DNA from 3 places in the Streptomyces sp. NPDC030296 genome. Region 1 is predicted to be linked to each of the others. Evidence: riboswitches for the same ligand, from Rfam matches in the RefSeq annotation. Region 1 holds a riboswitch; each other region holds the start of a gene.
The links. A riboswitch is a leader RNA that binds a small molecule or an ion and turns the genes downstream of it on or off. The one in region 1 is predicted to bind cyclic di-AMP.

Region 1 (6,722 bases):
CCCAGTTCGACACGGGCGGCCCCGCGGAGCCGTTCGATCTCCAGCAGCTGCTGCCGTACGCCGGCCACATCGGCCGCCTGCCGGTGGCCGACGCGTTCGGCCAGGGCGGCGTTGTCGAGGTACTGGTCCGGGTCACCGGAGAGCGCCAGCTGCCACGACGGGTCGATGCCGCCGGTCCTGTACTGCGCGGTGGCCAGCGAACCCAACTGCTCGCGGGCGGAGTTGAGCCGGTCGGTGCGGCGGGCCGCCTGGTCGCGCAGTTCCTCCAGTTTCATCTGCGCCTTGTCAGCCTTCTCCTTGGCTCCGTTGTACTTGTCGGTGGCGACTTCCGCCTCCTCGTACAGCTTGTCCACCTTCGCCTTGAGCTGCTCGGGCGTGAGGTGAGGGTCGGCGTGCCCGGTACCGTCGAAACCGGTCGCGGTCGCCGCGCCGGCGAGCGCGAGGGTCGCGGCCGTGCGGACCGTCGGGCCGCCGAGCGAGCGCTGTCTGGGCTTGCGGTGCGCTGCCACGTGGGACTCCAAGTCCTCTCGTACGACCGCCGTCCGTACGTCGGAGCGCACGGACCGCCTGGGGGAGCGGTGACGCATCCGGCGGCGGCCCGCACAGGGGGGAGCGGGACGCCGCCGGACTTTCTCGGCGGTGGTGTCCGACTGCCGCCCCTGGCCCGGGCGGCGGTGGGGAGCCGGTCACCTGAAGGAGGACGCTAAACCTGACTGTGTCGGGCCGGTAACGCGTTGTACGGAAGTGGCGCGCACCGACCGCGAGGTGACCGTATGTGACCGCGATCTCGCCCTGGCGCCGTCGTAATCACACTGCGCGATGACCGATGCGGCGATTCCCGGCCGGGACGGGGCGAGACGGTGCTATGGGGCGCATATATGCAAGATCGATTCCATCGCCACCACTTGCGGCGCAGGGTCTTGGATTCGAAAAGCAAGGCTTGGGGTCGATCGCGCTGCCGTCGTCGATCATGCCACGCGCCGACGAAGCGGCACCGCCGCTGTCCCGCCACGGGGTACATCGCCCCGCGCCGCCCCTCCGGCGACGCCGGCCACTCGAGTGACGCGCTGAACTGCGCACGCATCGATGCGTACGCGCTTCGCCACGCCCTGGCGGTGCTGCCGCAGCCCAAGGCGGCCAACGACCGCTTCGTCCTCGCGGTCGACGTCACCCACTGGCCGCGCCCGGAAGCTCCCGGCAGCCCGGAGCGGCTGTTCTGCCACGTTTACGGACGTCGTGGACGCTCCAGCGACCCAGTCTCGGCCCTGGCGACGTCGCCGAGGTGACCGCTTGAAGCCCCCGCCTCCGGGAGCCTCCCGCGCCCGGAAGTCCTCCGCGTCCGGAAGTCCTCCGCGTCCGGAAGCGCCTCACGCCAGTGAAGCACCCCGCCCCCGGTGCCCGGCCGGTCGTCGCCTCCTCATTAGGCTCCGGCCATGGACGTACTCATCCACCTCTTCGTCGCGCTCCACATCATCGGGATCGCCGCTCTCCTGGGCGGTTTCCTCACCCAGATGAAGGCCATGGGCCAGGGCACCGCCCTCTTCGTCCCCGCCATGCTGCACGGCGCGCTCACCATGTTGATCACCGGAGCGATCCTCGTCGGCCTCAACCAGGCGGACGACCAGCCCGTCAACAACATCAAGATCGGCGTCAAGATGGCGCTGCTGGTCGTGATCCTGGGGCTGGTGTACGTCAAGCGCGACGAGGAGACCGTGGACAAGTCGCTGTTCGGGCTGGTGGGCGCACTCACCATGGCGAACGTCTTCATCGCGGTGCTCTGGACCTGAGCCGGCACGCCTCCCCGCGAACCGGCCGCTCGACGGTTACGCCGGCCGCACCACGCTGTGGATGGAGGACTCGCCGTCGTAGAAGATCGACTCCTCGCGGACGTAGGTGCCCGGCTTCGGGGCGTGGATCATCATGCCGTTGCCGATGTAGAGGCCGACGTGGCCGATGTTGTCGTAGAAGAAGATCAGGTCTCCGGGACGGGCGGCGGGGAGTGAGACGGTCGTACCGGCGTTGACCTGGTCGTAGGTGGTGCGGGGGAGGTCGACGCCGGCGGCCTTCCAGGCGGCCTGGGTGAGGCCGGAGCAGTCGTAGGAGCCGGGACCGGTGGCGCCCCAGACGTACGGCTTGCCGATCTGCGCACGGGCGAAGGCGAGGGCCTTGGCGGCCTTCGTGGCGTAGGTCGAGTCCTCGACCGTCGTCGTGGTCCGGGTGGATGTGGACGGGGAGGTTGAGGCGGAGGTGTCCTGAGGGGCCTCCTGCGTCTCCTGGGGTGACTCGGCCCGTGACTCGGCCGCCGCCTGCTGCCGCGCCAGCTCCTCCGCCTTGCGGTCGGCCTCCTCCTGCTTCCGCTGCTCGATGTCCGCGAGCCTGGCCTTCTCCTCGGCGGTGAGCTGGGAGAGCAGTTCGCGGGCCGCGGCGAGCTTCGCCTGGACCTTGGCCTTGCTGGACTTGAGGGCGTTCTGCGACTCGGTGAGCTGTTCCAGGCCCTCGGACGCCTCCTGGCGCCGCTGCGAGGTCTCCGCCTGCTGCGCGACGTACTCGTCGACGGACTCCTGCTGGCGGTCCGTCAGCCGGTCCATCAACTGGTTCTGGGCGAAGTACTCCTGCGGGTCGTCCGCCAGGAGCAGGGCCGCCGTGTCGGGGGCGGCCGCGCCCGTCCGGTACTGGGCGGCCGCGTACGAACCCAGTTCGCCGCGCGCTTCGTTGAGCTTTTCCGTCCGCTTCGCGACGTCGTCGAGGAGGTTGTCGACCTGTTTCTTCTGCTTTGCGGTCTTCTCCTTGACCGCGTTGTACTTCTCGGTCGCCGTCTCCGCCTGGCGGTAGAGATCGCCTACCTTCTTCTCGATCTCCTCCAGACTCGGCTTGTCGTCGGTCGAAGGGGCGGCGGTGGCCGTCTGGGAGAGCAGGGCCACGGAGGTGAGGGCGGCGGTGGCGAGAGCGGGGGTGCGGATGCCCGCGCGCGTCCGGCCGGCCGGACGCGGCTTGCGGTGCGGCGCCATGGTTCGGCGACTCCTTCCGTAGTCCGCCTACCGAGTTAGCTGTCGGGTTCGGGCGCAAGCTTTCGGAAGGTTTGCCCTACGGCCCTCGCCGCGTACGGCGGTCGGGTCGATTCACCCCAGAGGTCGGTGGGTCCCCGGCTCCGGCTGCCGTGGAGGGGCGCACCGGACTCGGCGGAGGCCGTGCGGCCCGGCGACGTTCGCCGGTTGGGTCGTACGGCCTGACCCAAGACGCTAGCCAACTGGTGTGGTCCGTGTGAAGGTTGATGTTCGATATGCCCGATACGTTTTCGTGACCTTGGCCTCGCGGACACGATAGGTGCTACGTTCGGTCGCTCACCGTGATGGGGTGCGTGCGACCGATGGCCCACGGCTCCACGGGGCGCGGCCCGGAGCGTGCCCACGGACTTCCCGGGGCGGCCCCTCGCTGTCAGTGGGGGCGCCTAGACTCGGAGAGCGATGAGCAGCCTCTTTGACGACAGCTTCCTGGCGGACCTCCAGGCCCCCCGCGGCCGTGACGAGGAGCCCCCGCCGCCGCCCGAGGACGATCATGTGCCGGAGTCGATTCCGGACGATCTGTTCGGCGGGAAGTTCGACGTGCCGCCGGACCGGGACGCCTACTACCGCGACGGCGCCCCACGCCCCGCGATCGACGCGGCCGCCCTCCTGGACGGGCTGAACGAGAACCAGCGCGCGGCCGTCGTGCACGCCGGCTCCCCCCTGCTCATCGTGGCCGGCGCCGGCTCAGGCAAGACCCGCGTGCTCACCCACCGCATCGCCCACCTGCTCGGCGAGCGGAACGTCCATCCGGGCCAGATCCTCGCGATCACCTTCACCAACAAGGCCGCGGGTGAGATGAAGGAGCGTGTCGAGCAGCTCGTCGGGCCGCGGGCGAACGCGATGTGGGTCATGACCTTCCACAGCGCCTGCGTCCGCATCCTGCGCCGCGAGAGCAAGAAGCTGGGCTTCACCTCATCCTTCTCGATCTACGACGCCGCCGACAGCAAGCGCCTGATGGCCCTGGTCTGCCGTGATCTGGACCTCGACCCCAAGCGCTTCCCGCCCAAGTCCTTCAGCGCCAAGATCAGCAACCTGAAGAACGAGCTGATCGACGAGGAGGACTTCGCCGCCCAGGCCACCGACGGCTTCGAGAAGACCCTCGCGCAGGCCTACGCGCTCTACCAGTCCCGCCTCCGCGAGGCGAACGCGCTCGACTTCGACGACCTGATCATGACGACGGTCAATCTGCTGCGCGCCTTCCCGGATGTCGCCGAGCACTACCGCCGTCGTTTCCGTCACGTCCTCGTCGACGAGTACCAGGACACCAACCACGCCCAGTACGCCCTGGTCAGGGAGCTGGTCGGCACCTCCGAGCACCCCGTCGACGTGCCCCCCAGCGAGTACGACATCCAGCCCGCCGAGCTGTGCGTCGTCGGTGACGCCGACCAGTCGATCTACGCCTTCCGCGGCGCGACGATCCGCAACATCCTCCAATTCGAGGAGGACTACCCGAACGCGACGACGATCCTGCTCGAACAGAACTACCGCTCGACGCAGACGATCCTCTCCGCCGCCAACGCCGTCATCGAGCGCAACGAGTCCCGCCGCCCCAAGAACCTGTGGACCAACGCGGGCGCCGGCGCGCAGATCACCGGGTACGTCGCCGACACCGAGCACGACGAGGCCCAGTTCGTCGCCGACGAGATAGACCGCCTCACGGACGCGGGCCACGCGAAGGCCGGGGACGTCGCCGTCTTCTACCGGACCAACGCCCAGTCCCGTGTGTTCGAAGAAGTCTTCATCCGCGTCGGCCTGCCCTACAAGGTCGTCGGCGGCGTCCGCTTCTACGAGCGCAAGGAGGTCCGGGACGTCCTGGCCTACCTGCGTGTTCTCGCCAACCCGGAGGACTCGGTCCCGCTGCGCCGCATCCTGAACGTCCCCAAGCGGGGCATCGGTGACCGTGCCGAGGCGATGATCGACGCCCTCTCCCAGCGCGAGAAGATCAGCTTCCCGCAGGCGCTGAAGCGCGTCGACGAGGCATACGGCATGGCCGCCCGGTCGACGAACGCGGTCAAGCGGTTCAACACGCTGATGGAGGACCTGCGGACCGTCGTCGAGTCCGGCGCAGGTCCCGCGACCGTCCTGGAGGCGGTCCTCGAGCGCACGGGCTATCTGGCCGAGTTGCAGGCGTCCACCGACCCGCAGGACGAGACCCGCATCGAGAACCTCCAGGAACTCGCGGCCGTGGCCCTGGAGTTCGAGCAGGAGGCCGGCGCGGCGGAAGGCGAGGGCGCGACCCCGGCCAGTCTCGCCGAGTTCCTGGAGCGGGTCGCCCTGGTCGCCGACTCCGACCAGATCCCCGACGAGGACGAGGACGGCTCGGGCGTCATCACGCTCATGACCCTCCACACCGCCAAGGGCCTGGAGTTCCCCGTCGTCTTCCTGACGGGCATGGAGGACGGGGTCTTCCCGCACATGCGTGCCCTGGGCCAGACCAAGGAGCTGGAGGAGGAGCGCCGCCTCGCCTACGTCGGCATCACCCGCGCGCGGGAGCGGCTCTATCTCACCCGGTCGTCGATGCGCAGCGCCTGGGGGCAGCCGTCGTACAACCCGCCGTCCCGCTTCCTGGAGGAGATCCCGGCGAGCTACCTGGAGTGGAAGCGCAAGGGCGGCTCCGCGCCGATGTCCTCGGGGCCGGTCGGCGGGATCGCGTCGTCGTTGTCGTCGTCGCGCTCCCGTTCCTCCGCCTCGGGCGCGTCCGGCTTCGCCACCCGTCGCACCAACGAGAAGCCGGTGGTCTCCCTCGCCGTCGGCGACCGCGTCACCCACGACCAGTTCGGCCTCGGCACGGTCATCGCGGTCAAGGGCACGGGGGCCAACGGGGAGGCGACGATCGACTTCGGTGACGCCAAGCCGAAGCGGCTGCTGCTGCGGTACGCGCCGGTGGAGAAGCTGTAGCGACCCGAGGCTCGGTGACGAGCCTCCGCCTCCGGTGACATGACTCGGGCCCCTGCTCAGCAGGGGCCCGGTTGTCGTGTTGGTGCCGGTCGGTGACGGTTACGTCGGGTCCAGTCCGTGGCTGCGCAGCCACGGCAGGGGGTCTATGGCCGAGCCGCCCGCGGGGTGGACCTCGAAGTGCAGGTGCGGGCCGGTCGAGTTGCCCGAGTTGCCCGAGTAGGCGATGACATCGCCGGCCTTGACCGTCGCACCGGAGGCGACCTTGTACGTGGAGAGGTGGCAGTACCAGGTCTCGGTGCCGTCCTTGGCGGTCACGATGACCATGTTGCCGTAGGCCGGGTTCCACTGCGTGCGCACGGTGCCGTCGGTCGCGGCCATCACCGGCGTGCCGTATGAGACGGGGAAGTCGATACCGGTGTGCAGCGACATCCAGTTGACGCCGGACTGCCCGTAGTACGCGCTGAGCCCGTGCTTGGCGACGGGCAGCGCGAACTTCGGCCGCAGCCGCTCCTTGCGGGCCGCCTCGGCCGCCGCCTTCTTCTGCTCCAGCTCCTGCTGGGCCTTCAGGTCGATGCGCTCCTGCGTACGGCTCGCCCGGTCGGCGAAGTCGTCCGCCTCGGCGGACAGGCTCTCCAGCTGGGTGTCGAGCTGGTTGTTGGCGGCGGACGGCTTCACGGCGGTGGCGTCCGACTTGGTGGCCGCCGTCGTCTCCGTCTCGCCTCCACCGATGCCGACCGAGGCCGCCGCGATACCGGCGAC
Region 2 (6,722 bases), on a different contig from region 1:
CTGCCCCATGACGCTCCGTACGTTCGTACGATCGCGACAACCTCCGAGAGGAGGCGTTCACGACAATCGAACGGGGAGATCATGTCGAGTCTTTCCAGGCGCACACTGCTCGGATACACCGGGACGGCGGCAGCGGGGACGGCGGCAGCGGGTACGGCGGCGGGGACCGCGCTGTTCGCCGGCGGACCGGCCCAGGCGGCCGAGAACGGGACCGTGGACGACAACCCGGCGCCGGATCAGCCTCAGACCCAACCCCCGAGCCGGACCGAGGTCCAGACCCGGGCCCAGGAGAACGCGGGGGCCGACTTCCCCGAGGGCACCGAGTTCAGCGGGTACGTCCGCATGCCCGGCACCGAGATGACGGAGCTCACGGTCAGCTTCACCGTGAGCACGACGGAGGCGCCGGCGAACCAGCGGATCTCGGCGCTCGAGGTGGCGAACGCCCTCAACGAACTGGCCGCCACCCGCGGCTGGCCCCCCTTCTACGGGACCCCCGCCCCCGCCCCGCTCAACTGACCCGACGCTCCACCCCGTACGCCCCACCGCTCACCCGAGCCCCGAGACCGATCCCCGTGGAGCCACGCTCCGCGGGGATTTTCGCTGTCAGCCGAGCGCCACCCCCATAAGGGACGTACGTCCTGTACATTTTTTGCAGAAGTCGATCAGAGGAGACTCCCATGCCCGCGAACCGCCCGTCGGCCCGCCATGTGCTCCCCGAATTCACCGAACGCACAGGCACGGGTCACCGAACGATGGATCCGTATGCCAAGTTGCTGGAGGAGCGGATCGTGTTCCTCGGGACACAGATCGACGACACGTCGGCGAACGACGTGATGGCACAGTTCATGCACCTGGAGTACCAGTCCCCGGAGCGGGACATCTGCCTGTACATCAACTCCCCCGGCGGCTCGTTCAGCGCGATGACGGCGATCTACGACACGATCCGGTTCGTCACCTGCGACGTGGAGACCGTCTGCCTCGGCCGGGCGGGGGCATCCGCCGCGGTGCTGCTGGCGGCGGGCACCCCGGGCAAGCGATCCGTGCTGCCGGGCGCACAGGTGGTGATCCATCAGCCGGCGCCGGCCGAGCCGGTCACCGGGCAGGCGAGCGATCTGGCGATCCAGGCCGCGGAACTGATGCGCAACCGCCGGCGGCTGGAGGAGATGCTCGTACGGCACACCGGGCAGAGCCACGAACGGATCAGCGGCGACATCGAGCGGGACAAGATCCTCGACGCGCACGGAGCCGTGGAGTACGGCCTGGCCGACCGGATCGTGCCGAGCCGCGAGGGCTCACGGGCGCTCCCCGGCTCGAGGTGAGCCGCCGATGCTCCCACCCGAACTGCCGCCGTTGCCCGCGCTGACGCGCGCCGAGGCGGAGTTGATCGACCGTTATCTGGACGTGGTCGACCTGCTGGGCCGGATCAACCCGGCCCGCCCCGGCGACACATATCGCGGGCTGCGGGCCGCGCAGGCCCTCGTCGGCAGAGCGACGGCGCTGCGCGACGCGCTCGAACTGATGCACGCGCGCGGTGAGAACGAGCTGCACGCCTCCACCCTGGCCCGTGCCCTGCGGGTCCTGGACGGGGAACGGCGGGCGGCCCGGGTCACCCTTCCGCCGGAACCCGAGGACTCCCCCGCGTGACCCCGAGGCCCCCCGCCTGAACCGATCGGGCGTCGTCCGCCGTACTACTGACGGACCCTCCGGTCCGGGTTTCGACCCACCGGACGGCCTATCCGGAACAACCCAACGGCCCACCCGCCCTCAGAATCGCCGGAGTTGCGCATCATGCCTGCAAGAGTGCCGGAATCCACCATTCCATTGCTGGTGCGGACACCCTCGACTCTGTGGACAGAACGACTGAAAAGGGTCTGTCCACCCGAACGGGCGAGTGGTGAGTAACACCACAAATCCCTGATTCTGTTGGGATTTTCGGACTTCCGTGCGCCAAGATCCCTTCCTGACGACAAGCCCCCGCCGCAGCGGCGGGGCGATCCGGGCGGACGCCGAGTCCTGCCGCCGTCCGGATGACCGGTCGACAGGAGTGGATCGGCAGGAGTGGAGGACCCAAGCACGACGGGTCGCCGGGACGGTCACGCCATGACCGGGTCGAGCAGCCCTTGGGGTGAAGCCGCGTCAGCGGCCGGGCAACTTCGCCAGCCCGAATCCGACAGGTCATCCTTCACAGGCGGCTGACGAAGGGTTGCGCATGTCTGCGCTCAATCGTGTCCCGTCGCTGTTGACCCGGGCCGGCACGGCGTCGGCTCTGACCATCGCCGCCGTCGGCGGCAGCATCGTGGTCCCGGGGGTCGCATCGGACGCCGAGGCCGCCTCAGTGGCGTCGAAGGCACTTCAGGTCGCGGCTTCCAAGAAGGGCTCCCCTTACAGGTACGGCGCGACGGGCCCCGGCAGGTTCGACTGCTCGGGACTGACGCTCTACTCGTTCAAGAAGGCGGGCAAGAAGCTGCCCCGTACTGCCCAGCAGCAGTACAACAAGACGAAGCACATCTCCGCGAGCAGCCGCAAGCTCGGAGACCTCGTCTTCTTCCACTCGGGATCGAACGTGTACCACGTCGGTATCTACGCGGGGAAGGGAAAGATCTGGCACTCGCCGAAGACGGGTGACGTCGTGCGACTGCAGAAGATCTGGACGAAGAGCGTCTGGTACGGCCGGGTCCGCTGACCCGTCGGAGGGCGGCCGGACCACCGGCCGCCCTCTCGGTCGTGCCCGGCCGCCCTCTCGGTCGTGCCCGGCCGCCCCCAGAGGCGCCCCCGGGCGCCTCTGGGCCCCCGGCCGCTCCCAGGCCGCTCCCCGACTGCGCCCGAACCCTCTTTCGCCTCGCCCGCAGGCGTGACACGGGCCCGGATGGTTACTCGTACAGCCATGGCCGACGAACGCATCAGCCCCGCTCGCAACGAGACGCCTCTCGAGCGGGCCGACCGCAACTTCTCCGAGTTGCTGCAGGAGCTGCGGGTCACCCAGACGGGGGTGCAGATCCTCTTCGCATTCCTGCTGACGCTGGCCTTCACCCCGCGATTTCCGGACCTGGACTCGTTCCAGCGCGCCACGTACGTCACCACACTGCTGCTGGCGGTCCTCGCGGCGGCCCTCTTCACCGCCCCGGCCGCCCTGCACCGCTCGCTGTTCCAGCAGAACGCCAAGCCCACCATCGTCCGGGTCTCGTCCCGGCTGGCCGGTGTCGGCCTGGGGGTGCTGATGCCGGCCTTCGCGGGGTCGGTCCTGCTCGTCGTGGACGTGACACTCGGCCGGGCCGCGGGCCTCACCGCCGGCGGTGGCACGCTCGTCGGCTGTCTGCTGCTGTGGGGCCTGCTCCCGAGGCTGGTGGGGCGCTCCGTCCGCGGGAACCGCACGCCCTCCGCGCCGCGCCCCGGCGGGACGGTCCCTGCCCAGGGGCGGGACTCCGTCAGGGCTCCTGCGGACCGCCTGCCCTGACCGGCTGCACGGGGACGGCCCACGGAAGCTCGATCGCCACCGTCTTGCCGCCCTCCCGCGTGGGTCTGACGCTCAGCCGCCCGCCGCACTCGGCGGTCAGCCAGCGGATGATGACCATGCCCCGCCCGTTGTCCTGCTGTACGGCGGCGGGCAGGCGTTTCGGGAAGCGCGGATGGCTGTCGGTGACGCCGATGTGCAGATGCTCGTCACGGTCGAGGACGAGGTCCACGGTGAACGTGGGTGACTGACCGAAGGTGTGCTGAACGGCGTTGGTGGCGAGTTCGGACACGATCAGGCGCACGGTGTCCGCGATGTCCGTGTCGCTCGGCAGGCCCCATTCGGCCAGCACGGTGGCGACGTATCTCCGGGCCGCGGACACCGAGGCGGGATCGCTCGGCAGAGTGACGGATGCTTCCAGGTGATCTGCCATGGCGGTGCGTCCCTTTCCCACGGGACCGATGTCCGACTGGGAGCGGATGATTCGAGTACGGTCCCGGACTGGTGCTTCGCGCCAGACTGCCACTACCTGGGCCGTCACGGGTGGCGATCCACCAAGATATGCATATATCTGTCGCTCGAAGCGGTGAACTCTCCGACGGCCGACCGTATTCGAGGGGCCCCTCGGGCCATCCTCTACCGTCACCCGACTTCGCGCGCCGGGCGGAAGGAGACACCCATGCAGTACGGTCCGGCGGTGCGCCGCCGCAAGCTCGGCGCCGAGTTGCGCCTCCTGCGCACCCGCGTCGGCATCACCAGCATCGAGGCCGCCCGTCTCGTGGGCTGGCACCAGTCGAAGGTGAGCCGCATCGAGACGGGTGCCAGCGGGGTGAAACCCGCGGACGTCCACCGACTGCTGGACGCCTACGCGATCGACGACACCGAGTTACGCGAACTGCTGATGGCGCTGGCGGGCTCCGAGGACGGGGGCGGACGGCACAACTGGTGGCACGCGTACCGAGGGGTGCTGCCGCCGACGTACCGGGACTTCATCAGTCTGGAGTCGCAGGCGAGCGGGATGCGTACCCTGGAGACCTCGGTCGTGCCGGGTCTGCTGCAGATCCCCGAGTACGCCCGAGCGGTGACACGGGCCGCGGTGGAGGGGCTGGAAGACGACAAACTCGACGCTCTCGTGGAAGTGCGGCTCGCGCGGCAGGACGTTCTGCGCGGACGTCCACCGATGGAGCTGAGCGCCGTGCTCGACGAGGGCGTTCTGCGGCGTGAGGTCGGCGGGCCCGAGGTCATGGCCCGTCAGCTGGAGCAGTTGGTCGAAGCGGCGCGTCTGCCTCAAGTGAGGCTGCAGGTGCTGCCGTTCACTGCCGGGGCACACATCGGCATCACCGGTCCTTTCGTAATCTTCTCATTTCGGAGCACGTCCGATCTGGACGTGGTTGTTCTCGACCACTTGACGAGTAGCCTCTACCTCGAACGGAAAGAAGACCTCAAGGCTTATGTCGAGGCCTTCAACACCCTTCAGATCCACGCCCTTTCGCCCGAGGACTCGTTGGATTACATCGCCGGACTGGCTCAGGGCTAGCTTCCGGCGCGTAAGGAGGCACCATGTCAGCTCTGCCTCGGAACGTACCCACCAGTACCGCACTACGCGGTGTGCGGTGGCTGCGCAGCAGCCGCAGCACGGGGATGAACAACTGTGTGGAAACGGCCCGTCCCGGGTCCGGCCGGCTGGCCGGACTGGTGGCCGTGCGCGACTCGAAGAACACGGCGGGGCCCGCCCTGCTGTTCACCCCCGAGGCATGGGAGGGATTCGTCACCACGCTTCGGTGAGCACCACCGACCGCACCACCGGTTCCGCTTCTGGCGACGCACGGCCGCGACGCCGACTCACGGTCGCGTATCGCCGATGATTCCCACGGCTCGGTCGATCTGCCCCTCGGTGAGATCCGCCCGGGCGGTCAATCGCAGCCTCGAGATGCCGTCGGGCACGGACGGTGGGCGGAAACAGCCGACGGCGAGACCCGCCGCCCGGCAGTCCGCCGCCCACCGCACCGCCTGATCCGGAGACGGCGCCCGTACGGACACCACGGCGGCGTCGGGCCGCACCGCTTCATGGCCCGACGCCGTCAGCCGTGTGTGCAGCGCCCGCGCCACCTCACGGGCCCGGGCCGCCCGCTCCGGCTCACGGCGCAGCAGCCTGAGCGCGGCGAGGGCGGCGCCCGTCGCCGCCGGGGCGAGCCCGGTGTCGAAGATGAACGTCCGGGCCGCGTTGACCAGGTGGTCGATCACCTTCGCCGGTCCGAGGACGGCACCGCCCTGGCTGCCCAGCGACTTCGACAGGGTGACCGTCACGACGACATCGGGTGCTCCGGCGAGCCCCGCCGCGTGCGGCGCGCCCCTGCCGCCGTCGCCGAGGACACCGAGCCCGTGGGCGTCGTCCACGACGAGACCGGCGCCGTACGCGCGGCACGCCTCGGCCAGCCCGGCCAGCGGGGCGGCGTCGCCGTCCACCGAGAACACCGTGTCGGAGACCGCGATCGCGGGCCCCTTGGCCGTGCCGAGCGCCTTGCGGACCGCGTCCGGGTCGGCGTGCTCGACGACCTGCGTGGTCCCGCGGGCCAGTCGGCAGCCGTCGATCAGGGAGGCGTGGTTGCCCGCGTCGGACACGACCAGCGAGCCGTGCGGGGCGAGCGCGGTGACGGCGGCGAGGTTGGCGGCGTAGCCGGAGGAGAAGACGAGGGCGGCCTCGAAGCCGCAGAAGGCGGCCAGTTCGCGCTCCAGTTCGCCGTGGAGTTCGGTGGTGCCGGTGACCAGCCGGGAGCCGGTCGCCCCGCCGCCCCAGGTGCGTGCCGCCTCGGCCGCGCCCTCGATGATCTCGGGGTGGTGGGCCAGCCCCAGGTAGTCGTTGCTCGCGAGGTCGAGCAGGGGCGAGTCGGCGGGGCGGGGGCGCAGGGTCCGTACGAGCCCGGCGCGGCGGCGCGCCGACGCCTGCTCGTCGATCCAGCCGAACGCCATGAGTCCTCCGGGGGTCGCGTGGGCAGCCCTCGGCGCCGGTGCTGTCATCGGGCAGCGCGGCAGGGGCTTTTGTAGGCAGTGCACAGACACTAACGGGACGGCCGGTCGCCCACGATGTGGCGATACCCACACGTCGATCCGACTCTGTTGTCCGAAGTCTCCTTGGCCGGGAGCGGTCCGGTAGGACAGGATCGGCTCTCATGGACCTGCTGAACACGCTGGTGGACAAGGGGCTCCGGCGCGAGCCGCTGAGCCGTGCCGAGGCGCTCGCCGTTCTCGGCACCTCCGACGACGACCTGCT
Region 3 (6,722 bases), on a different contig from region 1:
CCTCTACAACCGGCTCGTGCGCCGCGACCGCACGGCGGTGACGGCCGGGTTCGGTCTGCTGCGCCTGGCCGGCGCCCCGTCCCTGGCCTGGATGGACGTCAAGACCTCCGGCGACGTCGAGGTGCCCGTCATCGAGGCCGCCGTCGACGAGGAGCTCGCCCGGTTCGCCGCGGAGGGCCCCACGGCCGAGGAGATGGAGCGCGCCCACGCCCAGTTGGAGCGCGAGTGGCTGGACCGGCTCGGCACGGTCGCGGGCCGCGCCGACGAACTGTGCCGCTTCGCGGTCCTGTTCGGTGACCCCAAGCTCGCCCTCACCGCCGTCGACCGGGTACTCGACGTGACCGCCGAGGAGGTCCAGGAGGTCGCCAAGGCCCGCCTGCGGCCCGACAACCGCGCGGTGCTCGTCTACGAACCCGTCGACGACGCCGACGACGAGGCCGAGAGCGCGGCGACGGACGCCGACGCGACCACCGACGAGAACGAGGAGTCGGCGAAGTGACCGAGCTCGCGACCATGGACTTCCACCCGCAGCCCCAGGCCGGCGAGGCCAGGCCCTGGGCGTTCCCGGCGCCCGAGCGCGGCACCCTGGACAACGGCCTGACGGTGCTCCGCTGTCACCGCCCCGGCCAGCAGGTCGTCGCCGTCGAGGTTCTCCTCGACGCCCCCCTCGACGCCGAGCCCGCCGGACTCGACGGCGTCGCCACGATCATGACGAGGGCCTTCTCCGAGGGCACCGACAAGCACTCCGCCGAGGAGTTCGCCGCCGAGCTGGAGCGCTGCGGCGCCACCCTCGACTCGCACGCCGACCACCCCGGCGTCCGCCTCTCCCTCGAAGTGCCCGTGTCGCGGCTGGGCAAGGCGCTCGGTCTGCTCGCCGACGCCCTGCGGGCCCCCGCGTTCGCGGACAGTGAGATCGAGCGGCTCGTGGCCAACCGGCTCGACGAGATCCCGCACGAGACCGCGAACCCGGGCCGCCGGGCCGCGAAGGAGCTCTCCAAGCAGCTGTTCCCGGCGGACTCCCGCATGTCCCGCCCCCGCCAGGGCACCGAGGAGACCGTGGCGAGCATCGACTCCGCCGCCGTACGCGCCTTCTACGAGCGGCACGTCCGCCCGGCGACGGCCACCGCCGTGATCGTCGGCGACCTCACCGGCGTCGACCTCGACGCGGTGCTCGGCGACACCCTGGGCGCCTGGACGGGCTCCCCGGCCAAGCCCCGCACCATGCCGGCGGTGAGCGCCGACGACACCGGGCGCGTGGTCATCGTGGACCGTCCCGGCGCCGTCCAGACGCAGCTGCTCATCGGCCGCGTGGGCGTCGACCGGCACGACCGGGTGTGGCCGGCCCAGGTGCTCGGCACCTACTGCCTCGGCGGCACCCTCACCTCCCGCCTGGACCGCGTCCTGCGCGAGGAGAAGGGCTACACCTACGGCGTGCGCGCGTTCGGCCAGGTGCTGCGCTCCGCGCCCGACGGCTCCGGTGTCTCGATGCTCGCCATCAGCGGTTCCGTGGACACACCGAACACCGGTCCGGCGCTCGACGACCTGTGGACGGTGCTGCGCACCCTCGCCGCCGAGGGCCTGACCGACGCCGAGCGGGACGTCGCCGTGCAGAACCTCGTCGGGGTCGCCCCTCTCAAGTTCGAGACGGCAGCCGCCGTGGCGAGCACCCTGGCCGACCAGGTCGAGCAACACCTGCCGGACGACTACCAGTCGACGCTGTACCGACAGCTCGCCGCCACCGGCACCGTGGAGGCCACCGCGGCCGTCGTGAGCGCCTTCCCGGTGGACCGTCTGGTGACCGTCCTCGTCGGTGACGCCGCGCAGATCGAGGAGCCGGTCAGGGCCCTCGGGATCGGCGAAGTCACCGTCGTACCCGCCGAGTAGAAGCCGAGGGCAACCGGCTCGCGGGCGGGCAGGCCGACGAGGGGCCCCGGTGACGGAAGTGTCACCGGGGCCCCTGTTTGCCCGTATTGCTCGCATTGATGGGGGAGGTTGCACGTCTGACCTGTGGCGTATGCCTCAAAACCCGTGATGCGTTTGTTATTTCGGAGGCGGCCCGCTTAGCGTCGGTCCGGCTGTTCGCCAGCAGTTCGCCGCACCCGCGGCACCGGACAGTCATCGCCGAGTCCCCCACGGCGCGAGCCAGGGGAGCCGGGGACCCACCGCAGTCCCTGGGGTGAATCGGGTGCCCTTCGCGAGCTTCGCGAAACGAGGGGTGTCCGTAGGAGACCTTCCTGCTCCGAACCCGTCAGCTAACCCGGTAGGCGAGAGGGAAGGAAAGGATCAGCCACTCCATGGCGTTCACCCGCGCTCCCGGGAAGCACCGCCGTCCCGGCCGCGTGAAGCGCACGACCACGAGGACCGTGGGCGTCGCCGCTCTCACCACCACCGGTGTCGTCGGCACCGTCGCCGTCCCGGCGCTCGCAGCGGAGCCCGCCCCCGAGCAGACGGGGCTGAACCAGATCATCGTCCTCGGTGACACGGTCGCCGAGCAGGTCGACGCCCAGGCGGCCGCTCAGCAGCAGGCCGCCGAGGTGGCCGCCGTCAAGCAGAAGGCGCAGGAGGAGGCCCGCAAGGCCGCCGCCGAGAAGGCGAAGCAGGAGCGCGCCGCCGCCGAGGAGCGCGAGGAGATCAAGGCACGTGCCGCCCGCGCCGCCGAGCGCGAGCGCCTGAACGCGTACGTCTCTCCCATCACCGGCTCCTACATCTCCACCGGCTACAAGTCGGGCGGCGCCGTCTGGTCCTCCGGCAGCCACACCGGTGTCGACTTCCACGCCGCCTCCGGCACGCCCGTCCACGCCGTGGGCGCCGGCACCGTCGTCGAGGCCGGCTGGGGCGGCGCGTACGGCAACAACGTCGTGATCAAGATGAACGACGGCACGTTCACCCAGTACGGCCACCTGTCGTCCATCAGCGTCTCCGTCGGCCAGACGGTCACCCCCGGCCAGCAGATCGGCCTCTCCGGGGCGACCGGCAACGTCACCGGCCCGCACCTGCACTTCGAGGCCCGCACGACGGCCGAGTACGGCTCGGACATCGACCCTGTCGCGTACCTGCGCTCGCACGGCGTGAACGTCTGACGAAAGCCTCACCGCTTCAGGAGGCCCCGGCTCACCGAGCCGGGGCTTTCCTTGTTGCGGCGTACCCGCTGTCCAAAAAATATCCATGGATTCCGGCCCGCCATCGGAAATTCCGGCCCGCTGCAATAGAGTCAGCTGAACACACGTCAATCAATGACGTTTCACGGGGATTAAGGCGGAGGTCGGTCATGCGTATTCCGGCGCACTCGGTATGCACGGCGATCCGTGATGACATCGTCGCGGGTGTCTACGAGCGCGGCAGCCGCCTCACCGAGGAACTGCTCGCCCGCCGCTACGGCGTGAGCCGCGTCCCCGTGCGCGAGGCACTGCGCACGCTGGAGGCCGAGGGCTTCGTGGTGACCCGCAGGCACGCGGGCGCGTGCGTCGCCGAGCCGACCGAGCAGGAGGCATCCGACCTGCTGGAGATGCGCATGCTGCTCGAGCCCCTCGGCGCCGCCCGCGCCGCCCAGCGCCGCACGGAGGCGCACCTGAAGGTCCTGCGCGGCCTGGTCAGGCTGGGCCAGGAGCGGGCCAGGCGGGGCAACAGCGAGGATCTGCGCTCCCTGGGCGGCTGGTTCCACGAGACGCTCGCCCAGGCCTCCGGGAGCCCTGCCCTGACCTCGACGCTCGCCCAGCTACGGCACAAGATCGCCTGGATGTACGCGGTCGAGGCGCCGGCCAACCCCGTGGAGTCCTGGGCCGAGCACGGCGGCATCGTGGACGCCGTGGCCCGCGGTGACAGCGAGCGCGCGCGGACGATCACCGCTCTGCACACCGAGCGGGCCACCTCGGCGCACCGGCTGCGCTTTCCCGGCCGGCCCGCGACGCCGGAGCGTCCCGACCGACCGGACCGTGTGAGGACTTCGCAACACCCCGTAAACACGCCGAGTCTGCGGCATTAACACGAGGGCCGTATACAAAGAAGGTATGAATTCGAGGGGCGTAATTTCTGCTGCCCGCGGACGGATTTAACGACGTCGCGGACAGATTTATCCGACCCCTCTGCCCAGGGAAATGCGAAGGGCTCGCCCGATAAATCGGACGAGCCCTTCAGTGCTGCCGCGAGTGGCCTTCCGGCCGCTGCCGCGTGGGTCAGACCGTCTCGGGGAGCTCCTCGAGGCCCTCGGCGACGAGCTTCGCCAGACGGTCGAGCGCGGCGTCCGCGCCCTCGGCGTCGGAGGCGAGGACGACCTCCTCGCCGCCCTGGGCGCCCAGGCCCAGGACCGCCAGCATGGAACCGGCGTTGACGGGGTTGCCGTCGGCCTTGGCGATCGTCACGGGGATACCGGAGGCCGTGGCGGCCCGGACGAAGATGGAAGCGGGGCGGGCGTGGAGGCCCTCGGCCCAGCCGACGTTGACGCGGCGCTCAGCCATGTGATGCTGCCCTTCAGGTGTGTCTCGGGTACCTCGAAGAGGTCTAGACCGGGTTGTCTAGACCAGTTTCCCATATCGTGAAGCGTCACCGGAACGGGCCCACGGCCTGACCGCGCACCGGCTGTCGTGATTCCCCAGACTGCCCCGCGCCGTCGTCGGACGCGAGCCGTACTCTGGGGCCCATGCAGACCTCGTCGGACCGGCACGAGTACCCCGCCCACTGGGAGGCCGACGTGGTGCTGCGCGACGGCGGCACCGCACGCGTCCGGCCCATCACCGTTGATGACGCCGAGCGTCTGGTCAGCTTCTACGAGCAGGTCTCCGACGAGTCGAAGTACTACCGCTTCTTCGCGCCGTACCCTCGCCTGTCCGCCAAGGACGTCCACCGCTTCACGCACCACGACTTCGTGGATCGGGTGGGTCTCGCCGCCACCGTCGGCGGCGAGTTCATCGCCACCGTACGCTATGACCGGATCGGCCCCGACGGAATGCCCGCCTCGGCCCCCGCCGACGAGGCCGAGGTCGCCTTCCTCGTCCAGGACGCCCACCAGGGCCGCGGCGTCGCCTCCGCCCTCCTCGAACACATCGCCGCCGTCGCCCGCGAGCGCGGCATCCGGCGCTTCGCCGCCGAGGTGCTGCCCGCCAACACCAAGATGATCAAGGTGTTCACCGACGCCGGGTACCAGCAGAAGCGCAGCTTCGAGGACGGCGTCGTACGCCTGGAGTTCGGCCTGGAGCCCACCGACCGCTCCCTCGCCGTGCAGCGCGCCCGGGAGCAGCGGGCCGAGGCCAGATCGGTGCAGCGGCTCCTCGCCCCCGGCTCGGTCGCCGTCATCGGCGCCGGGCGCACACCGGGCGGAGTGGGCCGCAGCGTGCTCGCCAACCTCCGGAACGCCGGCTTCGCGGGCCGGCTCCACGCGGTGAACAGGGCCGTCCGGGAGAAGGAGCTGGACGGCGTTCCGGCCTACCCCTCCGTCCGTGACATCGAGGGCCCCGTCGACCTCGCCGTCGTGGCCGTCCCCGCCGCGCAGGTCCCCGAGGTCGTCGCCGAGTGCGGTGAACACGGTGTGCAGGGCCTCGTGGTGGTCTCCGCCGGGTACGCCGAGAGCGGTCCCGAGGGACACGACCGCCAGCGCGACCTCGTCCGCCAGGCGCGCGCGTACGGCATGCGCATCATCGGACCGAACGCGTTCGGCGTCATCAACACCGCCCCCGACGTACGGCTCAACGCCTCGCTCGCCCCGGAGATGCCGCGCTCCGGGCGCATCGGCCTCTTCGCCCAGTCCGGCGCCATCGGCATCGCGCTGCTGTCCCGGCTGCACCGGCGCGGGGGAGGGGTGACCGGCGTGACGGGCGTGTCCACGTTCGTGTCGTCCGGCAACCGGGCGGACGTCTCCGGCAACGACGTCATCCAGTACTGGTACGAGGACCCCGACACCGATGTCGTGCTGATGTACCTGGAGTCCATCGGCAACCCGCGCAAGTTCACCCGTCTCGCCCGGCGGACCGCCGCGGTCAAACCGCTCGTCGTCGTCCAGGGAGCACGCCATGGGGCGGCCCCGCAGGGGCACGCGGTGCGCGCCACGCGGCTGCCGCACGCCACCGTGTCCGCGGTGCTGCGCCAGGCGGGGGTGATCCGGGTCGACACGATCACGGAGCTGGTGGACGCGGGTCTGCTGCTGGCCCGGCAGCCGCTCCCGGCGGGCCCGCGGGTGGCGATCCTCGGCAACTCCGAGTCGTTGGGGCTGCTCACCTATGACGCGTGCCTCGCGGAGGGGCTCCGTCCGCTGCCGCCGGTCGATCTGACGACCGCCGCCTCGGCGGACGACTTCCACCGGGTGCTGTCGGACGCCCTGGCAGACGACGCCTGCGACGCCGTGGTCGTGACGGCCATACCGGCACTGGGGGAGACGTCCCCCGGCGACGCGGCCCTCGCCGAGGCGCTCCGCTCCGCGGCGGCGGCGACCCCCGCGAAGCCGGTGCTCGTCGTGCACGTCGAGCTGGGCGGCCTCGCCGAGGCGCTGTCGGCCGCGGCGAGCACCGCACCCCAGGCCGGCGACCGGACCCCGGCTGCCGCGAGCGGTGCCACACAGCCCCCGGCAGCCCGGCCCCAGGGGGACACCCGGCACCCCGTGGAACGACCGCCCACCGAGGCGACGGCCACCCCGGCGGCGCCCCCCTCCGCCCCCGCCCGGCCCCTCCGGGCGGAAGCCGCCGCGCCTGCCCGGCCCGCCGACTCCCCACCCACCCCTGCCCGGCCCGCCGACT

Region 2: linked by a shared signal. The riboswitch ahead of ACZ4Z3_RS17585 (C40 family peptidase) and the one ahead of ACZ4Z3_RS08960 (C40 family peptidase) in region 1 are both predicted to bind cyclic di-AMP.
Region 3: linked by a shared signal. The riboswitch ahead of ACZ4Z3_RS18795 (M23 family metallopeptidase) and the one ahead of ACZ4Z3_RS08960 (C40 family peptidase) in region 1 are both predicted to bind cyclic di-AMP.

Annotation. Positions count from the first base shown of each region.
Region 1 is NZ_JBVICQ010000003.1:193,863-200,584, forward strand. It holds gene ACZ4Z3_RS08945 (C40 family peptidase) at 1-509, opposite strand, end outside; partial or broken gene ACZ4Z3_RS08950 (transposase) at 1,050-1,253, shown strand; gene ACZ4Z3_RS08955 (hypothetical protein) at 1,434-1,787, shown strand; gene ACZ4Z3_RS08960 (C40 family peptidase) at 1,824-3,008, opposite strand; cyclic di-AMP (ydaO/yuaA leader) riboswitch at 3,018-3,192, opposite strand; gene pcrA (DNA helicase PcrA) at 3,465-5,963, shown strand; gene ACZ4Z3_RS08970 (M23 family metallopeptidase) at 6,063-6,722, opposite strand, start outside.
Region 2 is NZ_JBVICQ010000005.1:483,633-490,354, forward strand. It holds gene ACZ4Z3_RS17570 (hypothetical protein) at 82-516, shown strand; gene ACZ4Z3_RS17575 (ATP-dependent Clp protease proteolytic subunit) at 678-1,319, shown strand; gene ACZ4Z3_RS17580 (hypothetical protein) at 1,327-1,644, shown strand; cyclic di-AMP (ydaO/yuaA leader) riboswitch at 2,008-2,206, shown strand; gene ACZ4Z3_RS17585 (C40 family peptidase) at 2,210-2,683, shown strand; gene ACZ4Z3_RS17590 (DUF6328 family protein) at 2,885-3,454, shown strand; gene ACZ4Z3_RS17595 (ATP-binding protein) at 3,426-3,884, opposite strand; gene ACZ4Z3_RS17600 (helix-turn-helix domain-containing protein) at 4,131-4,988, shown strand; gene ACZ4Z3_RS17605 (DUF397 domain-containing protein) at 5,012-5,236, shown strand; gene ACZ4Z3_RS17610 (8-amino-7-oxononanoate synthase) at 5,294-6,421, opposite strand; gene bioB (biotin synthase BioB) at 6,622-6,722, shown strand, end outside.
Region 3 is NZ_JBVICQ010000006.1:132,969-139,690, forward strand. It holds gene ACZ4Z3_RS18785 (M16 family metallopeptidase) at 1-499, shown strand, start outside; gene ACZ4Z3_RS18790 (M16 family metallopeptidase) at 496-1,884, shown strand; cyclic di-AMP (ydaO/yuaA leader) riboswitch at 2,110-2,282, shown strand; gene ACZ4Z3_RS18795 (M23 family metallopeptidase) at 2,295-3,080, shown strand; gene ACZ4Z3_RS18800 (GntR family transcriptional regulator) at 3,269-3,982, shown strand; gene ACZ4Z3_RS18805 (HPr family phosphocarrier protein) at 4,173-4,454, opposite strand; gene ACZ4Z3_RS18810 (bifunctional acetate--CoA ligase family protein/GNAT family N-acetyltransferase) at 4,637-6,722, shown strand, end outside.